One region of the Kineococcus halophytocola genome, then DNA from elsewhere that is predicted to be linked to it. Evidence: riboswitches for the same ligand, from Rfam matches in the RefSeq annotation. Region 1 holds a riboswitch; each other region holds the start of a gene.

Region 1 (3,861 bases):
GGGAGCGTTCCACGCGCACTGCGGGACGATCTGGGTCCACGGCCCGGCGGCCGCCTCCCCGCTGCGCGAGGACGACCCGCGGGAACCGTTCGGGCCGTACGGCACGCAGAAGGCCGAGATCGAGGAGTTCCTGCACGCCGAGACGCGCTCGGGCGGGCTGCGCAGCACCGTCGTGCACCCCGGCCACATCAGCGGCCCCGGGTGGCCGGTCATCACCCCCCTCGGCAACCTCGACCCCGACGTCTGGGAGGCGTTGTCGAGCGGTCGGGAACTCCTCGTGCCGGGCCTGGGGCTGGAGACGGTGCACCACGTCCACGCCGACGACGTCGCTCAGCTCTTCGGGCTCGCGCTCGCCCGCCCCGACGTGGCGGCGGGCGAGAGCTTCCACGCCGTCTCCGACCGCGCCCTCACCGTCCGGGGTTTCGCCCGGGCGGCCGCGGCGTGGTGGGGCAAGGAGGCGAACCTGCGGTCGGTGACGTGGGCGGAGTTCCGCGCCGCCGCCGGCGAGCACGCCGAGGCGAGCTGGGACCACCTGTCCCGCAGCCACTCCGCGAGCACGCAGAAGGCGCGGGACCTCCTGGGCTACGCGCCGGGGACGTCGCTGGAGGCCGTGCGGGCGGCCGTGGAGGCGATGGGGTTGCTGCCGCGCGCGTGAGGGCCGCGGCCCGGACCGGGAACCACCCCCGGGCCCGGGAACTCCCGGGCCCGGGCGGTGCCGTACCGGCGAGGACTCAGGACCGGACCGGCACCGGAGCCAGTTCGAGCTCACCGAGGGTCTTCCCCCGCGCCTCGTTCCCGTGGACCCACCAGACGCCGCCGGCCGCCGCGCCGATCAGCCAGAACGCGGCGAGCAGGACGAACATCGACGTCACGGAGAACGCGACGGCGACCTCCGCCAGGAGCACCTGGCCCACGACGGCGCCCATGCGCCCGACGCCCACCGAGGCTCCGACCCCGGTCGCCCGCAGGTGGGTGGGGAACTGCTCGGAGAACGTCGGGTAGGCCGACACCCAGGCGCAGGTCGCGAAGAACGCCGCGACCGTGAAGGCCACGAGCACCAGCGGCCGGGAACCCGTCGACGCCGCCGCCGCGCACCCCAGCATGCTGAGGGAGGCTCCCGCGTAGGCGGCGACGACGGAGGGCCGGCGCCCGAGGAGGTCGAGCGACCAGGCGATGAGGACCCCGCCCGCCAGCGCCCCGACGTTGGCGACGAGGAAGTACCAGGGCAGGGCTGCGTCGGAGATGGGGACGGCTCCGGAGGCCGAGGAGAAGACGAACACGCTCATCGCCGTGAACAACCCGTAGTAGCCGGCGGCCTCGGAGAAGTCGAGGGCCATCCCGAAGAACAGCTTGCCCCGGTGGTGGGTCCACAGCTCACCCAGCGCGCCGCCGCCCCGCACCGGTGACGGCGGCAGGACGTACCCCTGCGGGCTCGCCTCGCCGGTGATCTCCTCGACCACCGCGTCCGCCTCCTCCAGGCGGCCCCGGGAGGCCAGCCAGCGCGGTGATTCGGGGACCAGTCGCCGGGCGAGCAGCCCGTAGGCCGCGCTGACCACCCCGAACAGCAGGGTGTAGCGCCAGCTCAGCCCGAAGGCCGAGATGACGAGGATGGAGACCAGCGAGGAGAGGATCCCGCCCAGCGCCCAGAAGGTCATGACCAGGCCGTTGCTCCGGCCGCGGTTCCTGGCCGGGGTGAACTCCGAGATGGCGGAGGTGATGGCGGAGTACTCACCGCCGACCCCGAGGGCGGTGATGAACCGGAAGACCATGAAGAACTCGTAGCTGGGGGCCGCGGAACTGGCCACCGCGGCCAGGGAGTAGACGAGCAGCGTCACGACGAACAGCCGCTTGCGTCCGACCTCGTCCGCCAGCCAGCCGAACCCCAGCGCCCCCAGGGCGATGCCGAGGAACCACACGACGTTGATGACGACGGCCTGCGCGGCCCCCAGGCCGAACTCGGCCTGGATCCCCGGGATGACCGATCCGATGATCTGCACCTCGAAGGCGTCGAGCATCCAGCCGATGCCGAGGGCGGTCGCGATGCGGGTGTGCGCGGGTTTCCAGCGCGAGTGGTCGAGTCGAGCAGCCATGGCGTGTCCTCAGGTCGCGGTCCACACGGCGTCGACGTCGCGCAGGACCCCCGGAGGTCGTCCTTACCCGTGCGTCGAGCACCAGGTCAGGTCGTCACCCGGGGCACCCCACGACGAGGAGGGTTGCCGTCCAGCGAGCCGGGGCTTCGCGCTGGAACTCGTGACCGGCACTGAACTTAGCCAGGGGTGTTTCCCGTGTCAACGGATCCTCGGTACCGCAAACCCCGCCGCACCCGTCGGCGGGGTTCCACCGCCCGTTCCCCGGCCGCGACGAGAGGACCACGGCCGGGGTGGGAAGCGCTGTCCCGCAGACGATCTGTCGTCAGCGGCGGGCGACCGCGGGGGAACTGGTGGGAGAACTCGTGGGGGAACTCGTCGGGGCGTCCTCGCCGCTCTCGACGCTGACCCGGGTCGCCGTGAACGAGGAGTCGGCGGCGCGGGTGACCTGGACGCTGACGTGGCCGCCGACGCGGAGGTCGCCCGCCACCACGACGGCGCCGTCCTGACGCAAGACCGTCGAGGGGGTCAGGGCCACGACGACGTCCTGGCCCCGCAGCGACTTGTCCCGGCCGCCGCGGACCGCGACGGTGAGGCGGCCGGCCGCGGGGTCGACGGCCGCGAGGGTCCCGGTGAGGACGAGTTTCGGCGCGCGCACCCGGCGGGTGAGCGTGGGACGGGCGGTGGGGTCGGTCCTCGGGCGCGCGGTGGCGGTGCCGGTGGGTGCGGCCGTGGGTGCACCGGTGGGTGCGACCGTGGCGGTCGCGGTCGGCCCGGGACCGGCGGGGCGGGCCGCGGACGCGCTGCCCGCGGTGGGCAGCGCGACCGCGGCGGCCAGGGCGAAGGTCGCGGCGAGGGTGGCGGCGAGGGTGGTCGTCCGGTGGTTCACACGAAGGGCTTCGGCGCCCCGGCCGCCCGGGCGGAGGGGTCCTCACCCGGGCGGCGGAGCGGACCTCAGACGCGGAACCCGGCGACGAGGTCGTTGAGCCGGCCCGCCGCCCGCGCGACCTCCTCGGCCGTGGCGGCCGTCTGCGAGGCGCTGTCGGTGGTCCGCCCGGCGGCGTGGGCGATGCCGGTGATGTTCGCCGCGATCTCCTGGGAGCCGGTGGAGACCTCGGTGACGTTGCGGACCATCTCGCTCGTGGTGGCCGACTGCTCCTCCACCGCGGCGGCGATGGTGGCCTGCAACCCGTCGATCTGGGCGATGACGTCGGCGATCTGGGCGATGACCCCGGTCGCCGCCCCCGCGTCGGCCTGGGTGGCGTTCACCTTCGTGACGATCTCCTCGGTCGCCCGGGCGGTCTGCTGGGCCAGTTCCTTGACCTCCCCGGCCACGACGGCGAACCCCTTGCCGGCGTCGCCGGCGCGGGCGGCCTCGATGGTGGCGTTGAGCGCGAGCAGGTTCGTCTGCTCGGCGATGGAGGTGATGAGCTTGACGACGTCGCCGATCTCGCGGCTGGAGGCGCCCAGGCGGGTGATCGTCGCCTCGGCGTCCTGGGCGGCGGTCACCGCGGTGGCGGCGGTCTGGGACGCGGTGGCGGTGGAGGTGGCGATCTCGCGGATGGCCGAGGTCATCTCCTCCCCCGCGGCGGCGACGGTCCCGATGTTCGCGCTGATCTCCTCGGTCGCCGCGGAGACGACCTGCGACTGCGAGGCGGACTCGGCCGCCCCGGCGGACAGGACGTCGGCGACGGAGGTGAGCTGCCGGGAGGAACCGGACAGGTCCGCGGCGTTGCGCGCGACCTCGCGCACGACCTCGGCCAGCTTGCCGGTG
Region 2 (3,861 bases), on a different contig from region 1:
GTCGATCCACTCCTCCGCCCGGTCGTACGCGAGGTCGTGGGCGACGGGTTCGCGCCCGACGTGCCGGGCACTGCCCACGTCGGTGACGAGGTTCAGCCCGAACCGGTCGCCCGAGAGGTGCTGCAGCGTGGCGGCCTGCCGCGCGGCGAGGTAGGGCGGGGTGATCCCGGCGTTGACCGTGGGGACGACCCCGAGGTGGGTGGTCGCGGCGAACAGGTACGGCGCGAGCAGGAGCGGGTCGTGCTTCGGGCCGCCGTACGCCGCGCGCACCCGCAGGTCGAGCGTGGCCGGGTTCCCCAGCGAGACGGCATCTTCGACCACGACGAGGTCGAACCCGGCGCGTTCGAGGTCGCGGACGGCGTGGGCGTACAGGTCCGGGCGCGTCCAGTCGTCGTTCCACGCCTGGTAGTCCCGGCCCCAGCCCTGCGGGCCGAAGCCCCGGGAGAAGAAGTACCCGAAGTGCTGCAGCCGGCCCATCAGGACCCCACCTCCACCAGGGCGGGCTCGCGCGTGGCGGCCAGGGCCAGTTCGAGGTCGGCGAGGAGGTCGGCGGGTTCCTCCAGGCCGATCGACAGGCGCAGCAGCCCGGGCCAGATCCCCGTCTCGAGCCGTTCGGCCTCGGTGCGGTGCGCGTGCGTGGTGCTGGCCGGGTGGATGACGAGCGAGCATACGTCCCCCACGTGGGTCATCCGCGTGAACAGCTGCACGGCGTCCACGAACCGTTGTGCTGCAGTCCGTCCGCCGGCGAGCGTGACGGACAGGACCGCCCCGGTGCCGAGCGGCAGCAGACGCTGCGCGACGGCGTGGGACGGGTGGTCGGGCAGGGCCGCGTGGTCGACGGACACGACCTCGGGACGCTCCAGCAGCCAGCGGGCCAGGAGTTCGGCCGTGGCGCTCTGGCGGGCCACCCGCAGCGAGAGCGTCTCCAGGCCCTGCTGGACGAGGAACGCGTTGAACGGCGAGATGGCCGGTCCCAGGCGGGACGCGACGACACCGCGGGTGTGCTCGACGTAGGCCCGCCGCGGCCCGTACCGGTCGACCCAGCTCACCCCGCCGAGGACGCCGACCGGGGCGGTGAGGTGCTCGAACCCCGACCAGTCGAACCCCTCCCCCGTGACGACCACGCCCCCCAGGGCGGCGCCGTGACCGGCGAGGAACTTGCTGGCGGAGTGCACGACGACGTCGGCCCCGTGCTCGAGCGGGCGCAGCAGGTACGGCGTGGCGAAGGTGTTGTCCACGACGAGCGGGACGCCGTGGCGGTGGGCCACGGCGGCGACGGCCGGGACGTCGAGGACCGTGTTCTTGGGGTTGGCGATCGACTCGGCGAAGAACGCGCGCGTCGTGGGACGCACCAGCCGCTCCCAGTCCTCGGGACCGGCCGCGAAGTCGACGGTGATCCCGAGCCGGGCGAAGTTCTCCAGGAACAACCCGCGCGACCCCTCGTAGAGGTCCGCGGCGGCCACGAGGTGGTCCCCCGCCCCGAGGACCCCGAGCAGGGCGACCGTGAGGGCGGCCTGCCCCGTGCCGAGCAGCAGGGCGTCCGTCCCACCCTCGAGGGCGGCGAGCCGTCGTTCGACGGCGGCCGTCGTCGGGTTGCCCATGCGGGTGTAGACGAACCCGTCGTCCTCCCCGGCGAAGCGGGCCCGGGCCTGCTCGAAGTCGTCGAAGACGAACCCTGCCGTCAGGTGGACGGGGGTGACGCGGGCGCCCGTGACGGGATCGGGTTCGGTGCCGGCGTGGACCTGCCGGGTGGCGAAGGACAGGGGGGTGCTGGGGACGTGCGGCATCGCAGGGCCTTCCGGGGGCAGGACGGGTGAGGTGTCGGGGCGGTCAGGCCCGACAGGTCATCCCGGCGCTGCGCAGCAGGTCGATCACGAGACGCCGCGTCAGCGGTGCGTGCTCCATCGGTGGTCCTCTCCCATCGGTCCTGGCGGGAGCACCGACCCCGGCGGGGCGGTTGCTGCGGCGTCGACGAGCCAGGTCTCTCGGCCGCTCTGGATGGCCCCTCCAGTGGAGAGCACCGCGGCCCGGGCTGTCAAGCGCTTCACACGATCGGGGTAGCGTGCGGCGGCGTGATCCTCACGGCGATGCTCTTCTACCCCGGCGGCGAGCACCTCACGAGCTGGCGGCTGCCGGGCGGCCGGCCCGCCGACTACCTCTCGGTCGGCTACTACGAGGACTTCGCCCGGACCGCGGAGCGGGCCGGGTTCGCCGCGGTCTTCTACGCCGACGAGCTCTACGTGTGGGACCGGTTCCCGTCGGGGGTCGAGCACGTCGCGAACCTGCGCCCAGAGCCCTTCGGACTGCTCGGCGCGCTGACGCGGTGCACCGAACGGATCGGTCTCGTCGCGACGGTCTCCACCACGTACAACGAGCCGTTCCACACCGCTCGCCAGGTCGGGTCCCTGGACTTCCTCAGCTCCGGCCGCGCGGGCTGGAACCTCGTGACGTCCGCGAGCGACGAGGAGGCGCGCAACTTCGGCCTGGACCGCAACCTCGACCACGCGGCCCGGTACCGCCGCGGCGCGGAGTTCGTCGAGGTCGTCCACGGGTTGTGGGACAGCTGGGACGACGGGGCCGTGGCCCCGGACGTGGCGAGCGGCCGGTACGCCGACCCGGCCGGGATGCACGTGCTCGACCACGAGGGCGAGTTCTTCCGCGTGCGTGGTCCCCTGAACCTGCCCCGGCCACCCCAGGGGCGGCCCGTGCTGTTCCAGGCCGGGTCCTCCGAGGACGGCCGACGGCTGGCGGGACGGCACGCCGAGGCGGTCTTCGTCCCCGGGTCGGCCCCGCTGCCCGGCGCGCAACGTCTGTACGAGGACTACAAGTCCCGCGCCGTCGCGGCCGGCCGCGCGCGGTCCGACCTGCTGGTCCTGCCGGCCCTCTCCCCCGTCCTCGGCGCCACGACCGCGCAGGCGCGTGAACGGGTGGACGAGATCGAGGCCCTGACCCCGGACCGGCTGAGCCTGGACTGGCTGTCGCACCACCTCGGCGTGGACCTGTCCGACCGACCGCTCGACGAGGAGTTCCGGTTCGACTTCGCGGGCGGCTCGAACCAGGTCCAGACCGTGTACGAGGGGATCCGGAAGCTGGTGGACCGCGACCGGTTCACGCTGCGCGAGCTGTACCGCGTCATGCTGCGACGGCGGTTCCTGCCGGGGACCCCCGAGGAGGTGGCCGACTGAATGACCCAGCGGTTCACCTCCGGTGCGGCGGACGGGTTCACGCTCGCCTTCTCCTCCGTACCGCAGGGGGTTGAGGAGTTCGCCGAGCAGGTCGTGCCGCTGCTCGTGCGCCGCGGTGTGCTGGCCCCGGAACTGCGGTCGGCGACGCTGCGGGGCAACCTGGGCCTGCCGGTCCCCCGCAGCCGCTGGGCCTGACTCAGGCGCCGAGCTCGGCCAGCCGCGGGACGACCTGCTCACCGAACCGGCGGACGCTGCCGGGTTCGTAGTACCCCCGGAAACCGCCGTGGACGTGGGTCACGCCGAGCGCGGCGAACCCGCGGCACTTCTCGACGAACGCGTCGACGTCGGCCGGGTCGGCGACGTCCATGACGGTCCTCTCGATCTCGTCGTAGTCGCGGCCGACCTCCTCGCAGTGCCGCTTGAGGACGTCGAGCTTGTGCGCGACGTCGTCCATGCCGAAGAGGTTGCAGGCGTCGCCGTACTGGGCGACCAGGCGCAGGGTCTTCCGCTCTCCCCCACCGCCGATGAGGATCGGCGGGTGCGGGCGGCGCAGCACCGGCGGGCTGTTCAGAGTGCGCCCCAGCGTGTAGTGCGTCCCGGTGAAGGGTTCCTCCGAGTCCGACCACATCTGCCGGCAGATCCGCAGGGTCTCCTCGAGCCGCTCGAAGCGTTCAGC
Region 3 (3,861 bases), on a different contig from region 1:
CGGCGGACGCCGGCGACGTCGTCGCGATCCACCCGGCCCGGCCGGCGCTGGAGTGGTCGAGCGAGGCGATCTGGGCGGCCACGTGGAAGGGCTCGGAGTAGGTCGTGGCCGCGACCGGCAGCAGCCCGACGGCCTCCGTCGTCCCCGCCAGGAACGCCGCGCGCTGGACCGCGTCGAGGCGCCCCGCCGGGCTGCGCGGGTCGGGCAGCGGCGTGTCCTCGAACGTCAGCGCCGTCAGGCCCTGGGCCTGTGCGGTGGCGGCGAACCCGCGCAGCCGCGCGGGCGAGAGCACGTCGTCGGGCGTGCTGCGGGAGCGGCGCCAGGCGGCGGGGTGCCAGCCGCCCCCGTCGACGTCGAGGAACAGGTGCAGGGGGGTGGTCACGGGGTCTCCCGGGGTGGTGTGCGGGGGGTGCGGCTCGGACGTCGGGGGAGGGGGTGGCGAGGGGCCTGCCGGGGGTGCCGGACGTGTGCGACAGTGAGGCACCCGAGAGCGGAGGTGTGAGGTGCTGCGACGACAGTGGGCGCGATGGTGCGCTGCCGCAACCAGTCTGGGCTCGATCGTGGTGCAGGGTCTCACGCTGGCCGGGCACGGCCAGTGGGGGTTCCCGTGGGCACCCGCGGACCTCGTCCGCGACGACGGTCACGACCTCGGACCCGGTCCCGGTGAGCTGAGCTGGGCCGAGTTCGAGTCCGAGCTGCACGCGCTGCTCGCGCAGGAGGCCCCCCGCACGGGGGACGGCCCGCGCCCGAGCAGCGGGCCGCTGGCCTGACCGCGACGCCCGCGGAACTCACCGGGACGCGGGTGCGTCGGCGGCGAGGTAGGCCGCCGGGGCCGGGCGGGGGTCCGACAGCGGCCCCCAGCACCCGTCGACGACGCCGTACCGCAGGGCCGGGCCGGTCGTGAGGAACTGCCGCAGCGCCCGCAGCAGCCGGTCCACGTCGGCGGACGACGTGCCGACGCCCGTCGAGACGCGCAGGCCCCCCTCGGCCAGGCCCAGGGCGTCCGCGAAGCGGTGCGCGCAGAAGCGGCCGTCCCGCACCCCGGTGCCGTGCTCGGCGGACAGGTAGGCCGCGACCTCGGACACGGACCGGCCGGGCACGGTGAGGGTCACGACCCCGACGGCGTCCTGCGGGTGCGGCCGGACGACCTGCACCCCGGGCAGCGCCTCCAGCCCGTCGACGAGGCGGGCTCGCAGCGCCGCCTCGTGCGCCTCCAGCGCGCCGGGCGGCAACGCCCCCAGCGTCAGGCAGGCCTGCGCCAGCGCCACCGCGCCGACGACGTTGGGGGAGCCCGCCTCGTGCCGGTCGGGACCCGTCGCCCACCGCACGCCGTCGTGGCGCACGTCCAGCGTGGCACCGCCACCGGCCAGGTACGGATCGGCCGCGTCCAGCCAGTCGCGGCGGCCGACGAGCGCGCCGCTGCCGAACGGGGCGTAGAGCTTGTGCCCGGACAGGGCCAGGTAGTCGATCCCGTCCCGGCCGACGTCCACCCGCCGGTGCGGCAGGAGCTGGGCGCCGTCCACCGCGATGCGTGCCCCGGCGTCGTGGGCGGCGCGGGCCAGCCGCCGCAGCGGCAGCACCTCGCCCGTGACGTTCGACGCCCCGGCGACGGCGAGCAGGCCGTAGCGGCCGGCGGCCAGCTCGGCCTCCAGCAGCGCGGTCGTCTCCTCCGCGTCGGCGCCGCCGCGCACGACCGTGGTCCGCGCCGACCGCTGCCAGGGCAGCAGGTTCGCGTGGTGCTCGACGTCGGCCACGAGCACGCGGGCCCCCGGGGGCACGGCCCGTGCGAGCAGGTCCAGGGCGTCGGTCGTGCTGCGCGTGAAGACGACCAGGTCCTCGGGCCGGGCCCCCGCGAACCGGCCGACCTCCCCGCGGGCCTGCTCGAACAGGGCCGTGCTGACGCGGGAGAGGTACCCGGCACCCCGGTGGACGCTCGCGTAGTGCGGCAGCACCTGCGCGACCCGGTCGGCGACGGCGCGCAGGGCGGGGGTGCTCGCCGCGTTGTCGAGGTTCACGTAGGTCGTCGTGCCGCCGGTGGCCAGGGGGACCACCGTGTCGGCGCCGACGACGGGCAGCAGCGCACCGACCGCGTGGCCGGACGGGACCGGGCAGGGGGGACGGGCGGGGGAGAGGGTGCTGGTGCTCACGCGGAACTCCTGGGGGAGGGGACCCCACCGGGGGCCGGGGCACCCCGGCGAGGTCCGCGCTTGCCGGCTCCACCACGGAACCGGCCAGGTCGTCACCCGGGGCACCCCACCGCGGAGGAGGGTTGCCGGCCAGCGAGCCGGGGCTTGTCGCTGGCGCTCATGACCTGGGAGGAGCCTGCCACGAGGTGGCGGCCGGATCAACATCGGCACGTCGGCGGCGCGGCTGAAACCCCCCGTGCGCCGCCCGGGTGACCGGCCCGGGACCACTTGTGGAGGGCAGCCGGAGCACCCTATGGTCGGGGAACACCATCCAGAGCGGCTGAGAGTCCTGGCTCGACGACGCCGCAGCAACCCCCCGAGCCCGGGCGAGGGTGCTAACGCCAGGCCGATGGAGCACGTGATGCGCAACACCGATGTCGAACCCTGCCCGCCTCCCGGCGCAGGACCCGCACGATGACGCTCGCCCCCCTCGTCGCCGGCGCGGCGGGGCGGCCGACGCTCAGTTTCGAACTCTTCCCGCCGAGGACTCCGGACGGCCGTGATGCGCTGTGGCGCAGGCTGTCCGACCTGCTGGGCACCAGCCCGGACTTCGTGTCGGTGACGTTCGGGGCGGCCGGGGTCACGCGGGGCCCGAGCCGGGACCTGCTGGCCCACGTCCTGAGTTCCACGGCGGTCCCGGCCATGGCGCACCTGACGTGCGTGGGCTCCTCGCGCCGCGAGGTCGTCGACCTGGCGTGCGAGTTCTTCGACGCGGGGGTCCGCAACGTCCTCGCCCTGCGCGGGGACCCGCCGGCCGGGGCGGGGGAGTTCTCCCCCCACCCCGACGGGGTTCCGACGGCCCGCGACCTCGTCGAACTCCTGCAGGTGGCCGACCGGCGTCGCCTCGCGCTGCGGGGCGGGCGTCTCCCCGTCGACGTCCCCCCGCTCAGCCTCGCCGTCGCCGCGTTCCCCCGGGACCGCGACGAGCACGAGCTCGCCGTCCTGCGCGCCAAGCAGGACGCCGGGGCACGGTTCGCCGTCTGCCAGGTCGGCTGGTCCGCCCGGGAGTACGCCGGTTTCGTGGCCCGCGCCCGCGCCGCGGGCGTCACGATGCCCCTGCTGCCCGGGCTCGCCGTGACCCACGAGGCCCGCCGGCTGGCGCGGATCGGCGAACTCACCGGCGTCCCCGTCCCGCGGGCGCTGCTCGCGGCCCTGGGCACCGGCGACGTCCGCGACCGTCGCCGCGCGGCCACCGCCTTCTCCTCGGGCCTGGCCCGCGACCTGCTGGACGCCGGGGCACCCGGCCTGCACCTCTACACCTTCAACGCGGTCGAGCCCGTCCTGGACCTGCTCGACCACCTCGACCTGACCCGCCCCACCGAACGCCGCGCCCGCGCGGCAGGAGGAGTCACCCGATGAGCCAGAACCCGACGGACGACGACCCGGCGTGGACCGCGACGATCCTCGGCTACCCCCGGATCGGTCCCGACCGCGAGACCAAGAAGGCCCTCGAGGCGCTGTGGGCCGGGCGCACCGACGTCACCGCGACCGAGACGGCGCTCGCCGCCGTCCGGGCCGCCACGGTCCGCCGCCTCAACGCCCTGGGGCTGCCCGCCCACGACGCGTCGATCCCGTCCTCGTTCTCCGCCTACGACCAGGTGCTCGACACCGCCGTCGCCGTGGGGGCGGTGCCGGAGCGCTTCGCGGACCTCGTGGGGGCCGACGGCCGGGTGGA
Region 4 (3,861 bases), on a different contig from region 1:
ACTCGGCGACGGCCGGGGTGGAGAGGCTGGCCGACCTCCTGCGGGCGGCCTACGAACGCCTCGCGGCGGTCCCGGGCCGGCCCCGGCTGCTGGTGGCCACGCCCTACGGCGACGCCCACGGGTTCCTGGGGTCGCTGAGCGCGGTGGAGGGGGTCGCGCTCGACCTCGTCCGGGGGACCGTGCCGGCGGACGCGTCCGCACTGGCCGGCAAGACCGTCGTGGGCGGGGTCGTCGACGGGCACAACATCTGGCGGGGTGACCTCGAGCAGGCGCTGACGACCCTGCGCTCCCTGCGGGCGACCGCCGCGCACGTCGTGCCGGGGACCTCGACGTCGCTGCTGCACGTCCCCCACGACGTGACGCGCGAGACGGCGCTGCCGGAACGGCTGCGCAGCTGGCTGGCGTTCGCCGACCAGAAGGTCGCCGAGGTGGTCCTGCTGGGCCGTGCGCTCGCCGACCCCACCGCACCGGGGGTCGCCGACGGGCTGGCGGCGTCGGCCGCGGCCCGCGCCGACCGCCTCGGCGCGCCCGGTGTCGTGCGGCCGCAGGTGCGGGAGCGGCTCGCCGCGCTCGGGCCGGACGCGTTCAGCCGCAGCGACTACGCCGTCCGCCGGGCGGCGCAGGAGGAGGTCCTCGGCCTGCCGCTCCTGCCGACGACGACCATCGGCTCCTTCCCGCAGACACCCGAGATCCGCAGGGCGCGGGCGGCCTGGAGCCGCGGCGAGGTCGCGCACGACGCCTACGAGGAGTTCCTGCGCTCCGAGATCGACCGGGTCGTGCGACTGCAGGAGGACCTGGGCCTCGACGTCGTCGTCCACGGTGAACCCGAGCGGAACGACATGGTCCAGTACTTCGCCGAGCAGCTCGACGGGTTCGCGGTCACCGAGCACGGCTGGGTCCAGTCCTACGGCTCGCGCGGGGTCCGCCCGCCGATCCTGTGGGGCGACGTCGCCCGGCCGGCACCCATCACGGTGCCGTGGAGCACGTACACCGCGAGCCGCACGGCGAAACCCGTCAAGGGGATGCTCACCGGGCCGGTGACGATCCTGGCGTGGTCGTTCGTCCGCGACGACCAGCCGCTGGGGGACACCGCGAGCCAGGTGGCGCTCGCGCTGCGGGACGAGGTCGCCGACCTGGAGGCGGCCGGCATCGGGATCGTCCAGGTGGACGAGCCCGCGCTGCGGGAACTGCTGCCGCTCGCGGCGGCCGACCAGCCCGCCTACCTCGCCTGGTCCGTCGCGTCCTTCCGGCTGGCCACCGCGGGCGCCGCGGATGCGACGCAGGTGCACACCCACCTGTGCTACTCCGAGTTCGGTGAGGTCATCGACGCCATCAACGGCCTCGACGCCGACGTCACCAGCATCGAGGCCGCGCGGTCGCGGATGGAGGTGCTCGAGGACATCGCACGGGCGGGTTTCGCCCGAGGCATCGGTCCCGGCGTCTACGACATCCACTCCCCGCGCGTCCCGTCCGTCGAGGAGATCGTCGGCCTGCTGCGGTCGGCCGTCGCGTCGGTCCCGGCGCGGCAGGTGTGGGTGAACCCCGACTGCGGCCTCAAGACGCGCGGGTACGCCGAGACGACCGAGTCCCTGCGGAACCTCGTCGAGGCGGCCCGCACCGTGCGGGCCGAACTGCCGGCGGGCGTCCCCGTCGTCGGGTAGCCCGTCCAGCCCGCAGAACCCCTCCGTCCGGCCCGGGCCGGACGGAGGGGTTTCGTCGTCCCGGGACCCGCTGCGCCGCCGGTGGTTGAGTTCCGGCACGGTTCCCCGTACAGTTCCCGGTACGACCATCCAGAGCGGCTGAGAGACCTGGCTCCGCGACGCCGCAGCAACCCCCCGGACACGGGCGCGGGTGCTTCCGCCAGGAACGATGGAGGGGTTCAGGTGGAACGGACGTCGCACGTCGCCATCCTCCGGCGCGTCGTGGACCTCTGCCGCACGGGCGCGACCGGCTGTCGCTGACCCGTCCCCCCTCGCCGGCCCTTCGCCGGCCCTCGCGCCGGCCGTCCCACCGGTGCGTTCCACACACTCCTCAGGAGACCCCTTGCGCAGCAGCACGTCCCGGTCTGCCGCCGTCCTGGTCGCCGCCCTGGCCACCCTCACCGCCTGCGGCGGGGGCGCCAGCAACGCCGGGGGCGCCGCCGACGCGACCCCCGTCCGCGGCGGCAACCTCGACGTCGCCATCTCGGTCGACTCCGGCTGCATCGACCCACAACAGGTCGGGAACAACGACGCGCTGAACATCGGCCGCCAGCTCGTGGACTCCCTCACCGTCCAGGACCTCGACGGTCGGATCCAGCCGTGGCTCGCGCAGCGCTGGGAGGTGAGCCCGGACGCGACGACGTTCACGTTCCACCTCCGGCCGGGGGTGACGTTCTCCGACGGCACCCCGGTCGACGCGGCGGCCGTGAAGGCGAACCTCGACGGGATCGTGGCCCTCGGGGCGAAGGCGTCGCTCGGGTCCACCTACCTCCAGGGGTACACCGGGACGCAGACGCCGGACGCGCAGACGGCCGTCGTCACGTTCTCCCGTCCCAGTGCCCAGTTCCTGCAGGCCACGTCGACCATGAGCCTGGGGCTGCTGTCCGTCCCGACCGCCACGGCCGACCCCGCGACCCGTTGCACCGGAGCCACTCTCGTGGGTTCTGGACCCTTCGTCGTCGGCAGCTACGTCAAGGACGACCAGACCGTGCTGGAGCGCCGCACCGGGTACGACTGGGCGCCGACCGGGGCGAAGCACGCCGGAGAGGCCTACCTCGACACCATCACCTACCGGGTGGTCCCCGAGGCGGGCGTGCGCACCGGTTCCCTGCGCTCGCACCAGATCGACGCCACCACCGGCATCGCCTCCCAGGACCTGCCCCAGTTCGACGGCAACGGGTTCTGGACCCAGCGGCGGGCGAACCCCGGGATCCCGTACAACTTCTTCCCCAACGAGTCGCGGGCCCCCTTCGACGACGTACGGGTCCGGCAGGCCCTGTCGAAGGCGATCGACCGCGAACAGCTCGCCAGCCTCCTCAACCCCGGGGACGAGGCGGTGACGTCGGCCCTGTCGGTGTCCACGCCCGGCGCCCCGGACGACGCGGCGGACCTCGCCCGGGACCTCGCCGGGGCGAACCGCCTGCTCGACGCGGCCGGGTGGACCAGGGGTGCAGACGGGATCCGCGAGAAGGCGGGGCGCAGGCTCACGTTCACCGTCCTGTTCTGGCAGCCCACGTCCGCCGTCCTGGAGCTCGTGCAGCAGCAGGTCCGCGAGGCCGGGATCGACCTGCAGCTCAAGCAGGGGACGACGGCCGACACCGCGGCCCAGCAGAGTTCCGGCGACTACGACGTCCTGTTCTACAACCTCACCCGGTCCGACCCGGACGTCCTGCGCACCATCTTCTCGACCGACACGCGGAACGTGAACCAGCGGCCCCGCGGCGCGGTCGACGACCTCCTCGCGGAGCAGTCGTCGACGACCGACGCGACGCAGCGCGCGCAGCTCGTGGCCCGGGCCTCGCAGCTGCTGGTGCAGGAGGCGCACTCCATCCCGCTCATCGAACTGTCGACGGTCATCGCGGCGTCCGACGACGTCCACGACCTGCAGTTCGAGGGGTCCTCCCGGCTGTGGATCCACGACGCCTGGAAGCAGTCGTGACCGGGTACGTCCTGCGGCGGCTGGGGCAGGCCGTGCTCGTGCTGTGGGCCGCGTTCACGGTGACGTTCGTCATCCTCTACCTGCTGCCCAGCGACCCGGTCTCGATCATGCTCGCCGGGGGCCAGGGCGGTGAGCAGTCGACCGCCGACCCCGCGCAGGTCGCGGCGCTGCGGGCCGAGCACGGCCTCGACGACCCGCTGCCCGAGCAGTACGCCCACGCGT

The links. Region 1 has a riboswitch for S-adenosylmethionine ahead of AB2L27_RS09965 (MFS transporter). Riboswitches for the same ligand answer to the same signal wherever they lie in the genome.
Region 2: another riboswitch for S-adenosylmethionine. It lies ahead of AB2L27_RS19185 (O-acetylhomoserine aminocarboxypropyltransferase/cysteine synthase family protein); the one in region 1 lies ahead of AB2L27_RS09965 (MFS transporter).
Region 3: another riboswitch for S-adenosylmethionine. It lies ahead of AB2L27_RS11015 (aminotransferase class V-fold PLP-dependent enzyme); the one in region 1 lies ahead of AB2L27_RS09965 (MFS transporter).
Region 4: another riboswitch for S-adenosylmethionine. It lies ahead of AB2L27_RS11000 (ABC transporter substrate-binding protein); the one in region 1 lies ahead of AB2L27_RS09965 (MFS transporter).

Annotation. Positions count from the first base shown of each region.
Region 1 covers NZ_JBGFTU010000009.1:163,033-166,893, reverse strand. Annotated here, with positions in the region: gene AB2L27_RS09970 (NAD-dependent epimerase/dehydratase family protein) at 1-655, shown strand, start outside; gene AB2L27_RS09965 (MFS transporter) at 732-2,090, opposite strand; SAM riboswitch class IV at 2,145-2,256, opposite strand; gene AB2L27_RS09960 (hypothetical protein) at 2,413-2,976, opposite strand; gene AB2L27_RS09955 (methyl-accepting chemotaxis protein) at 3,042-3,861, opposite strand, start outside.
Region 2 covers NZ_JBGFTU010000032.1:10,223-14,083, forward strand. Annotated here, with positions in the region: gene AB2L27_RS19180 (LLM class flavin-dependent oxidoreductase) at 1-477, opposite strand, end outside; gene AB2L27_RS19185 (O-acetylhomoserine aminocarboxypropyltransferase/cysteine synthase family protein) at 477-1,787, opposite strand; SAM riboswitch class I at 1,899-2,005, opposite strand; gene AB2L27_RS19190 (NtaA/DmoA family FMN-dependent monooxygenase) at 2,073-3,185, shown strand; gene AB2L27_RS19195 (hypothetical protein) at 3,186-3,380, shown strand; gene AB2L27_RS19200 (LLM class F420-dependent oxidoreductase) at 3,382-3,861, opposite strand, start outside.
Region 3 covers NZ_JBGFTU010000011.1:33,857-37,717, reverse strand. Annotated here, with positions in the region: gene AB2L27_RS11025 (LLM class flavin-dependent oxidoreductase) at 1-382, opposite strand, end outside; gene AB2L27_RS11020 (hypothetical protein) at 561-770, shown strand; gene AB2L27_RS11015 (aminotransferase class V-fold PLP-dependent enzyme) at 789-2,147, opposite strand; SAM riboswitch class IV at 2,199-2,312, opposite strand; SAM riboswitch class I at 2,451-2,542, shown strand; gene AB2L27_RS11010 (methylenetetrahydrofolate reductase) at 2,601-3,545, shown strand; gene metE (5-methyltetrahydropteroyltriglutamate--homocysteine S-methyltransferase) at 3,542-3,861, shown strand, end outside.
Region 4 covers NZ_JBGFTU010000011.1:29,628-33,488, reverse strand. Annotated here, with positions in the region: gene metE (5-methyltetrahydropteroyltriglutamate--homocysteine S-methyltransferase) at 1-1,661, shown strand, start outside; SAM riboswitch class I at 1,784-1,876, shown strand; gene AB2L27_RS11000 (ABC transporter substrate-binding protein) at 2,044-3,639, shown strand; gene AB2L27_RS10995 (ABC transporter permease) at 3,636-3,861, shown strand, end outside.